4 regions of the Abyssisolibacter sp. ZYX002 genome follow, and region 4 is predicted to be linked to each of the others. Evidence: riboswitches for the same ligand, from Rfam matches in the RefSeq annotation. Region 4 holds a riboswitch; each other region holds the start of a gene.
The links. Region 4 has a riboswitch for S-adenosylmethionine ahead of metF (methylenetetrahydrofolate reductase [NAD(P)H]). Riboswitches for the same ligand answer to the same signal wherever they lie in the genome.

Region 1 (2,210 bases), on a different contig from region 4:
AATTATTGCTGCTGGTCTTAAATCAAAATTATCTTTGATTAATTGTTCTATCTTTTCCTCATCAATTTTTCCTGTGCCAAAAGTATCTACATATATTGAAACAGGATATGCTACTCCTATAGCATAAGCTAGCTGTACTTCACATTTGTCAGCAAGCCCTGCTGCAACTATGTTTTTAGCAACATATCTAGCTGCATAAGCTGCAGATCTATCAACTTTTGTAGGATCTTTTCCTGAGAAAGCTCCTCCTCCATGACGAGAGTATCCACCATAAGTATCTACTATAATCTTTCTTCCTGTTAATCCTGCATCTCCTTGAGGTCCACCTATTACAAATCTTCCTGTAGGATTGATTAGGAATCTAGTGTTATCATCTAAGAATTTAGTTGGCACTACTTCTTTTACAACTTTTTCTATCAAATCTTTTTCTATTGTCTCTAATTCAACATCAGGACAATGTTGTGTAGATATAACTATTGTATCTACTCTATGAGGTTTATCATCATGATACTCTATTGTAACTTGTGTCTTTCCATCTGGTCTTAGATATTTGAGGGTACCATTTTTTCTTACCTCTGCAAGTCTTCTAGCTAATTTGTGTGCCAATGAAATAGGTAATGGCATAAGCTCAGGTGTTTCGTTACACGCAAATCCGAACATTATACCTTGATCCCCTGCACCTGTAGCATTTTCAGAATCATTTATTTCTCCTTTTTTACTTTCAAACCCTTCATCAACGCCCATAGCTATATCTGGTGATTGCTCGTCTATAGATGTAATAACTGCGCAAGTATCTCCATCAAAACCATATTTAGCTCTTGTATAACCTATATCTTTTACTGTCTGCCTAACTATCTTTGGTATATCAACATAGCAACTTGTTGATATCTCTCCAGACACTAATACTAATCCTGTCGTTACGGATGTTTCGCATGCAACTCTAGAATTTGGATCTTTTGATAAGATTGTGTCTAGTATTGCATCTGATATCTGATCGCACATTTTATCTGGATGGCCTTCTGTTACAGATTCAGATGTAAATAACCATTGTCTCATAATACAACCCCCTAATTTTATTTTTTAAACGAATAGTAAGTGGAATCAACTCCCATCGTGACCCAAGATTTGCCTGTTATAGCAAATCTCAAAGGAACTGCTATATGTATCTATGTCATATCTAAAGTTGTTCAAATTAAAAAATCTCTTCCTTAAGGAAGAGTTGTCTATAGCACTTCCTCATCTTTCAGATGTAATATCTGTAGGATTTAGCACCTTTCCTATTATTGCTAGTAATAGTCGGTTGCTGGACTTCATAGGGCCTATTCCCTCAGTCACTCTTAATAAGGTTACTTATTTAGTTTTACGTTCTCTCTTATAATAGCATATGTTCATAAATGTTGCAATACTTTTTTACATTTTTTTGGTTTTTTGTGTCTTTAATTAATAATAACGACGCTTAAGACGTAAACAATCATTCCAGATGTTATTACTCCTGACAAGATAGCTTTTAATGCATCTTTGTATTTAATCCTAAGTAATGTTGCGACCAAGCAACCTGTATAAACCCCTGTAGATGGAACAGGTATTGCCACTAACAAAAATAAACCAAAGACCTCGTATTTTTTTACTCTTTCGCTCTTACTCATCGTTCTTTTATGTACCCAAATAACATATTTCTTAAAATATTCTATTCTATAAAAAAACCTCAGTATTGGTAATATTGTTTTTAGCAATATTGGCACTAACAGGCAATTCCCTACAATACTTATAAACAAGCTAAGGGTAGGATCTATTCCCATTGATACACCAACTGGAATTGCCCCTCTTAACTCTACTATTGGAACCATCGACATTAAAAAAACTAAAACATATTTTTTCATGTAATTATCCTCGTTCTTTGTGATTACTGTATAGTTATTAAATATACCTATTGTTAGCTAATTATATTAATTGCAATTAAATAAATAACATGCGTAAACGCGGATATACTAATTATCGTAATCACTATGTAATATTAGTTACCCCTAAGTAAATAATTATATATAATCAATCTGATAACTGTTAAATAAACAATCTTTTTTAATACTTTACATCTTATATATAATATCACACATTTATATTATCATTAATACTGTCCGATGTCTATGTGTACCGCCCATATTCTTAAAATTCTATGTAATTACTACCATGTTAATTAATTCTTTTGTAAT
Region 2 (2,210 bases), on a different contig from region 4:
CATATATTGACTATAAAGCTTAGTATAGAATTAAGAGTTCTTTTTTCATATATCCCATTTTTTTCAGTAATAAATAGTAATATACCAAGAGGGAAACCAAGTAAAATAGCAAAACTACTAGATAGTATTACCATATATATAGTTTCAAATAAAGAAGGTAAAACTAAACTAATAAAATTACTCATTACGAATCACCTCCAATCTTATAGATTTTTCATTAAGATAATTTATAGCCTTGTCAATTTCATTATCATCACCTTTAAATGCAACCACCAAAGTTCCTAAACTAGTAGACAATAGCTCATTAATATGGCCCGAAAGAATATTTATAGATATATCAAAAGATTTAATTAAATCAGATATAATAGGTTGGTGAGAGATATCACCATTAAAAATCAATTTATAAACTTTAGAGCTATCAGATAATGTAGCTAGACTTATATCATCTTTAGTCATATGTGATATGAATGCTTTAGCTGTGTTAGATTGAGGATTGCTAAACACCTTGTTAACGGTATCAAGCTCGATTATTTTTCCATTTTCCATGATAGCTACTCTATCACAAATATCTCTGATTACTTCCATTTCATGAGTTATCAATATAATAGTGATATTAAGTTTATTTTGAATATTCTTTAATAGCTTTAAAATTGATTTAGTAGTTTTAGGATCAAGGGCACTAGTAGCTTCGTCACATAATAATATATCTGGGTTATTGGCTAAAGCTCTAGCTATAGCAACTCTTTGCTTTTGACCTCCACTTAACTCGCTTGGATAACTTAAAGCTTTATCACTTAAACCTACTAAGTGTAAAAGTTCTTTAGCCCGTTTATTTATAGTATCTTTATCAAAGCCAGCTATTTCAAGAGGAAATGCTATATTTTTGATAACAGTCCTTGATTTTAATAGATTAAAATGTTGAAATATCATACCTATTTTTTTTCTAAAAACATTTAATTGTTTTTTGTTTATACTGTTTATATCAGTATTGTTAATGAGAATAGTTCCACTTGTGGCTTCCTCTAATCTGTTTATCAACCTGATAAGAGTAGATTTACCAGCACCACTTAAACCTATAATGCCGAAAATTTCATTTTCATTGATATCTAAACTTATGTCGTCAACAGCTGTAGTTACAGTAGAATTGTTGGTATATGTTTTAGTCAGATTTTTTATTTTTATCATATTGCACCTCCAGTTAAATATAAAAAGCTTCTTCCCTAAAAAGAAAGAAGCTACAGACAGTTAGACAAAAACCCAATTTCTGAGTTGTTACTAAAATTTCCGTTGCTCACTTATCTCTAAATAAGCTCTGCCACTCAATTTTAGAACGCCCCCGACTTGTGCTTTTACTACAGTCTAGAAATTTAATGACTTTGTCATAAATAAAATAAAAGCTTCTTTCTAAAAGAAGAAAGAAGCTTTTTAAAAAAAACCGCTTCCCTCATCTTTCGAAATTATTCGCAGGATTTAGCACCTCGTACATAACGTACAGGTTGCCGGGTTTCATAGGGCCAGTCCCTCCACCACTCTTGATAAGGAAATCAAAATTATATTCAGTTATTAAAATCTATTATAGATGTATTCTAAATAAAAGTCAAGAAATTTTAATATATTAACCATTTTAAGTAAAAGAATAACAATAAATCCTGAAATTTGAGGATAGTAGAATGTACACAAGGTGATAAATCAAACTATACTATATTATATTATGTAATATATTTAGTGTGAAAAAATATTAGTTATGGTAGAACAATGTAGATTAAGTCCATATAGCTAAATAACTACAATTAAAAACTAAAGTATTAATACTAAGAGTTTGGCTAGTTTAACAAAGTAAAAATATATCCTTTCAACTATTGAGATTGTTTGATATAGTGATATAATAATCATATATATAAATTAAATAATATCAAAGGTGCTCATAAATAGTGAGCTAAGAGGGAAAGAGGTGAAAAACCCCTACAGCCCCCGCTACTGTAAATAGATATGAAATCTTAATACCACTGACTATGTTGGGAAGGAAAGAGAGTAAAGAAATCTATGAGTCAGGAAACCTGCCTTTGATTGAGGATTGTAACTACTTCGGTGGGAAGTGTGTTAATATTAACATTCGATTATTAAAACACATAATTTCCATATGTGTTTTTTGCATTTAAAAATAAAACATAAGAATTGGAGTGTACAAAGGTGAAAAAAAATATAATGTT
Region 3 (2,210 bases), on a different contig from region 4:
CTGAAGGTTTATTTTTTTTCTTAACACTATAATCTATAACACTTGTATATATGTCTTTATTTTCTACACATACCTTTTTCATCATATCTTCATCCAATATTGGTATTGGGATACCTATACCTACAAAAATAGATGTACCATAGTTTTCAAATACAGCAGGCTGAATATACTCAGTATCCATATCCTTCAAATCTCCAATAACAGCTAGTGTTGCTGCTGGTCCTAAAGTCACACCATTAACACCTCTATTAGCCGATGAATTAAACTGTGTTCCTTGCCACGACACATATCCTTGAGCCCCTGCTAGGAAAATCCTAGTACCTATTCCTATAGTTCTGTAATTAGGATCATTTAGCAATGGACTAAGTTCTCCTGATGTAGAATAGTTAATATTACCCTTGCTTGGCTTTAATATTCCCATATATGTGTATATCTTTTTATCACTAGTATTTATTGCGGCTGCATAATTTTGATAAGCATTTCTAGGATTAAAAAGATAAGCCTCATTTAGGTCTTCTAATCTTACATTAGTTTGTACTTCACTTCTTGGATAACAATCTGTAGGACTTGCTTTGGCTTTCAATTCTATTTCTTTACCATCTATTAAATCACATATTACATGAGCACCACCATATTCTCTTCCTCTGTCTAATGATTCTTCTGTAGCACCTATGTAGGTATCAACTGCTGCAAGCCCTCCGCATGCCGTAACATTGTTTAGCGTGATTTTGCTCATCTTAATAGGCGGGTCTGAATGCCCGAAATTTAAAAATGCCCCAGATGAACACATAGGTCCAAATGTTCCTGTGGTTACTACATCTACCTGCTTAGTAGCTTCTTCTATTCCTTTTTCTTTTACAATACCGATTATTTCTTCTGCAGTTACAACCACTGCTTCCCCTTTCCTGATTTTTTCATTGATTTCTTGATAAGTTTTTTTAATCATCTTTTAACTTACACTCCTTTCTTTGTGAATAAAGTTTAATAGTTTTTAAAATTTAACTAACTATTGTCACGTTATGATATATAATATAAAAAAACTTTCTCTAAATGATATAGAGAAAGTTCGTTGATAACTCTTATCATTCGGCTATGCCGCTGGTTTTAGCACCTTGCATAAAGCAGGTTGCCGGACTTCTATGGGCCAGTTCCCTCAGTCACTCTTAATAAGATTATTTAATTCGTTCTAATATATTTTTATAAAATTTGTTGGTATACCAACTTAATTAATAAAGATTATAAACTAAATATTATGGGCTGTCAACAAAAAAGTTTTATTAACTTATTCAATACTACATTTCTATTTTATTTCAAAACTGAACCTAAAAAGGGATTAAGTAACCATTGAGTTGCCAAAAACATCAATAAATTAACAATAAATAAAAAATAACAACTATCCAATATCTTCGTTATAATTAAGTCACCAATACTACTTCATTACAGAAGAATAAAGCGTAACAACCATCAAGTCGTTACGCTTCACTACTTCTTTAGATTTAATTTCTATTTGCTTACTAGTATTATCTATACGAAACTCTCCTTTGTATATTAGATGTGATACTGGTATTATTTTATACCCCTGTTTTGTCAGTTTATCTAATATTAATGGTAAAATGATTAAAATTATTTTACATATCATTTTTAGTAGTTCAACATTTAAGTTACATGATTATTCAACCTTAATCTTTGTTATATTATCATCGTATATTGAGTATAAAAAATCAAAGCTTATATTTTTTGCTTTAGCAAATTTATCATCATTTAATCTAATAGTATCATTCTTATCGATACAATATGATTTAGAACTTTCTTTTCCCTGAAAATTTATACGCAAATACGGCTGTTGTATTGTATCACTACATTCTTTAAACTCAGCTTTATTAAATAACTCTGTTAATTGTTTTATTTGTTCTTGATCTTCTATTATAGCTACACTACTATTAAAACCATACCCTATTACAACAGTGTTTATATCCATATTTTCTTGTGTTTTAGAGTTTTGGCATCCCACTATAAATAATACAATTAGAAGTGAATATCCCAATATAAAATTCTTCATCTGACCTACCTCTCTCACTAATTAATTTAGAAATCAATCTTATATTTCCAAAAAGTGTTTTTAACTACTGTAGGATATGGGCAATGCATTTCGGGATGTCTATATAGTCCATATCCTCCCCATTTTGAAACCACGGTTACATTAGTTCCAT
Region 4 (2,210 bases):
CCTTTGTAAGGTTTGTTTTACTATAATATCGTATTTTATTATCAATATCAATACCTAAAGTAGCACCAATAATTGCGCACTTATCACAATTGCTTAAATGCTGTTTTAAATTTTCACTAACTATTTCCGTATCACATTCATAAAGATAAATATTGTATTCGATGTCTATATCAAAAAGTTTATAAATATAGTTACCACTAGAAATAGATTTCACTTCCTTGATACATTCAGTTATCATGTCCATTGTGTATTTATCAATGTCAGAGCTTTTATATCTAAGATAACGCAAAACTTCATTACGGTCAATATTTAATGGACCAACACGCTTGTTAGCATGCACATTCATCACATACAACTCCTCTTATCGCTTTTATATTATTTAAAATATGACTAGTTGCCTTTGGTTTATTCATAGTATAGATATGGATACCGTCTGTATCCCATGACAATAAATCAATAATTTGCTCGATTGCATATGCTAAACCAGCTTCTCTTAAAGCATTTGGTGAATGTTCGTATTTTTCTATAATCTTTTTGATTTTCTTAGGCAATGAACAACCAGTAAGCTCAATAATCCTCTTAACTTGATTTTTATTAAGAATTGGTAAAACACCTGCTAAAATAGGAACATTAATATTTTTCTTTCTAACTTTATCTTTATACTCGTAGAATAAATTATTATCAAAAAATAGCTGTGAAATTAAAAATTCAACTCCAGAGTCTACTTTCTGTTTTAAGTTATCAATATCTTGGTGTAAAGATTCGCACTCCAAATGCTTTTCTGGATAGCACGCTCCTCCTATGCAAAAATCATAATTTTCTTTAATGTGCTTTACTAAATCAGAAGCATATTTAAAACCATGATTTTCATGGTAGCCTTCTAAAGGATAGTCTCCTCGTAAAGCTAGTATGTTTTTTACTCCTTGTTTATGCAAACTATCTAAGGTGATATTGAGTTCCTCTTTATTTGAAGTTAGACATGTCAAATGAGCCAATGATGGAACATTTGAAATTCTATGAATAAATGATGAAACATCAATCGTTGTATCTTTAGTACTACCTCCAGCACCATATGTCACGCTTATAAAATCTGGTCTTAGTTCTTTGAGTTTGAATATAGTATCATAAATTGTTTCGATTTTTGATTCTTTTTTTGGTGGAAATATTTCTAGCGAAATAAGTGATTTTTCTTTGTCAAACATATCTCTAATATACATTATAATCTCTCCTTTTTTATGAGTAAAGTAATATAAACAATACTATTTATTATTGATGATACAGTTATCTATAAGTAACGAATCTGTTAATTTTGAGTAAAAATAAAACTCTCTTAAGATAAGAGAGTTTCTATTTAAGCTCTTATCATTCGGTTAATAAACCGCTGGTTTTAGCACCTTTACTTGCAGTAGGTTGCTGGACTTCATAGGGCCAGATCCCTCAGTCACTCTCAATAAGAAATATTTAATTGTTTTATAAAATAAAAAAACCTCTTTAATGAAAAGAGGGTTATAATCATCTCTTATCACTCGGCATAGCCGCTGGTTTTAGCACCTTACTTATAGTAGGTTGCTGGACTTCGTAGGGCCAGATCCCTCAGTCACTCTTAATAAGACTATTAAATTATATTAAGTATAATGCAATAAAGCGAAATTGTCAACATATTTTAATAAGCAGATATTTAAAAAGTGAATATAAATGTAGCCAATAAATGTTAAGTTATAAAATAGAATAATATATAAACAAATAAAACTCTTAAGTTTATTGATGTGATGCGTTGTACGCTACATTACCACCCAATCTTTTCAAGAAATAATTAGCAGTATCATAGTAGTTTATTCTCAATCTCTTTAGTGTTAAGAAGTCGTCAGATTTTTTACTAATACCATATTTTGTTTTAACAGCAGTCAAATATCCATGTTTTTTTACTTCATTTATACCATAAACCGTAGAATGACCTGCAGGATAGCAAAAATGAGTAATTTTAGAATCTATCATTTTTTCAAGAATTTTTTTAGACTGAGCAATTTCTTTACTGATTTTGGCGTTACTATTATAATGAAAATCAACATGAGTTACTGTATGACTACCAATCTCCATACCATCATAGAATATTTTTCTCACATGATCTGGAGAGCGAGGAGTATCATTTAATAAAGTTGATGTAATAAGATAAAATGTTCCGCACATTCCTCTTTTAGATAGTTCATTTG

Region 1: linked by a shared signal. The riboswitch ahead of metK (methionine adenosyltransferase) and the one ahead of metF (methylenetetrahydrofolate reductase [NAD(P)H]) in region 4 are both predicted to bind S-adenosylmethionine.
Region 2: linked by a shared signal. The riboswitch ahead of P3X86_RS10970 (methionine ABC transporter ATP-binding protein) and the one ahead of metF (methylenetetrahydrofolate reductase [NAD(P)H]) in region 4 are both predicted to bind S-adenosylmethionine.
Region 3: linked by a shared signal. The riboswitch ahead of P3X86_RS11335 (homocysteine biosynthesis protein) and the one ahead of metF (methylenetetrahydrofolate reductase [NAD(P)H]) in region 4 are both predicted to bind S-adenosylmethionine.

What each region holds. Positions count from the first base shown of each region.
Region 1 covers NZ_JARMXH010000010.1:100,390-102,599, forward strand. The annotation lists gene metK (methionine adenosyltransferase) at 1-1,056, opposite strand, end outside; SAM riboswitch class I at 1,234-1,347, opposite strand; gene P3X86_RS19205 (COG2426 family protein) at 1,437-1,880, opposite strand.
Region 2 covers NZ_JARMXH010000003.1:196,330-198,539, forward strand. The annotation lists gene P3X86_RS10965 (methionine ABC transporter permease) at 1-185, opposite strand, end outside; gene P3X86_RS10970 (methionine ABC transporter ATP-binding protein) at 178-1,185, opposite strand; SAM riboswitch class I at 1,442-1,542, opposite strand; cobalamin riboswitch at 1,900-2,079, shown strand; gene P3X86_RS10975 (cobyric acid synthase) at 2,206-2,210, shown strand, end outside.
Region 3 covers NZ_JARMXH010000003.1:275,516-277,725, reverse strand. The annotation lists gene P3X86_RS11335 (homocysteine biosynthesis protein) at 1-946, opposite strand, end outside; SAM riboswitch class I at 1,077-1,173, opposite strand; gene P3X86_RS11330 (hypothetical protein) at 1,430-1,639, opposite strand; gene P3X86_RS11325 (hypothetical protein) at 1,670-2,059, opposite strand.
Region 4 covers NZ_JARMXH010000002.1:598,943-601,152, reverse strand. The annotation lists gene P3X86_RS08825 (methionine synthase) at 1-346, opposite strand, end outside; gene metF (methylenetetrahydrofolate reductase [NAD(P)H]) at 330-1,217, opposite strand; SAM riboswitch class I at 1,357-1,457, opposite strand; SAM riboswitch class I at 1,517-1,613, opposite strand; gene P3X86_RS08815 (polysaccharide deacetylase family protein) at 1,759-2,210, opposite strand, start outside.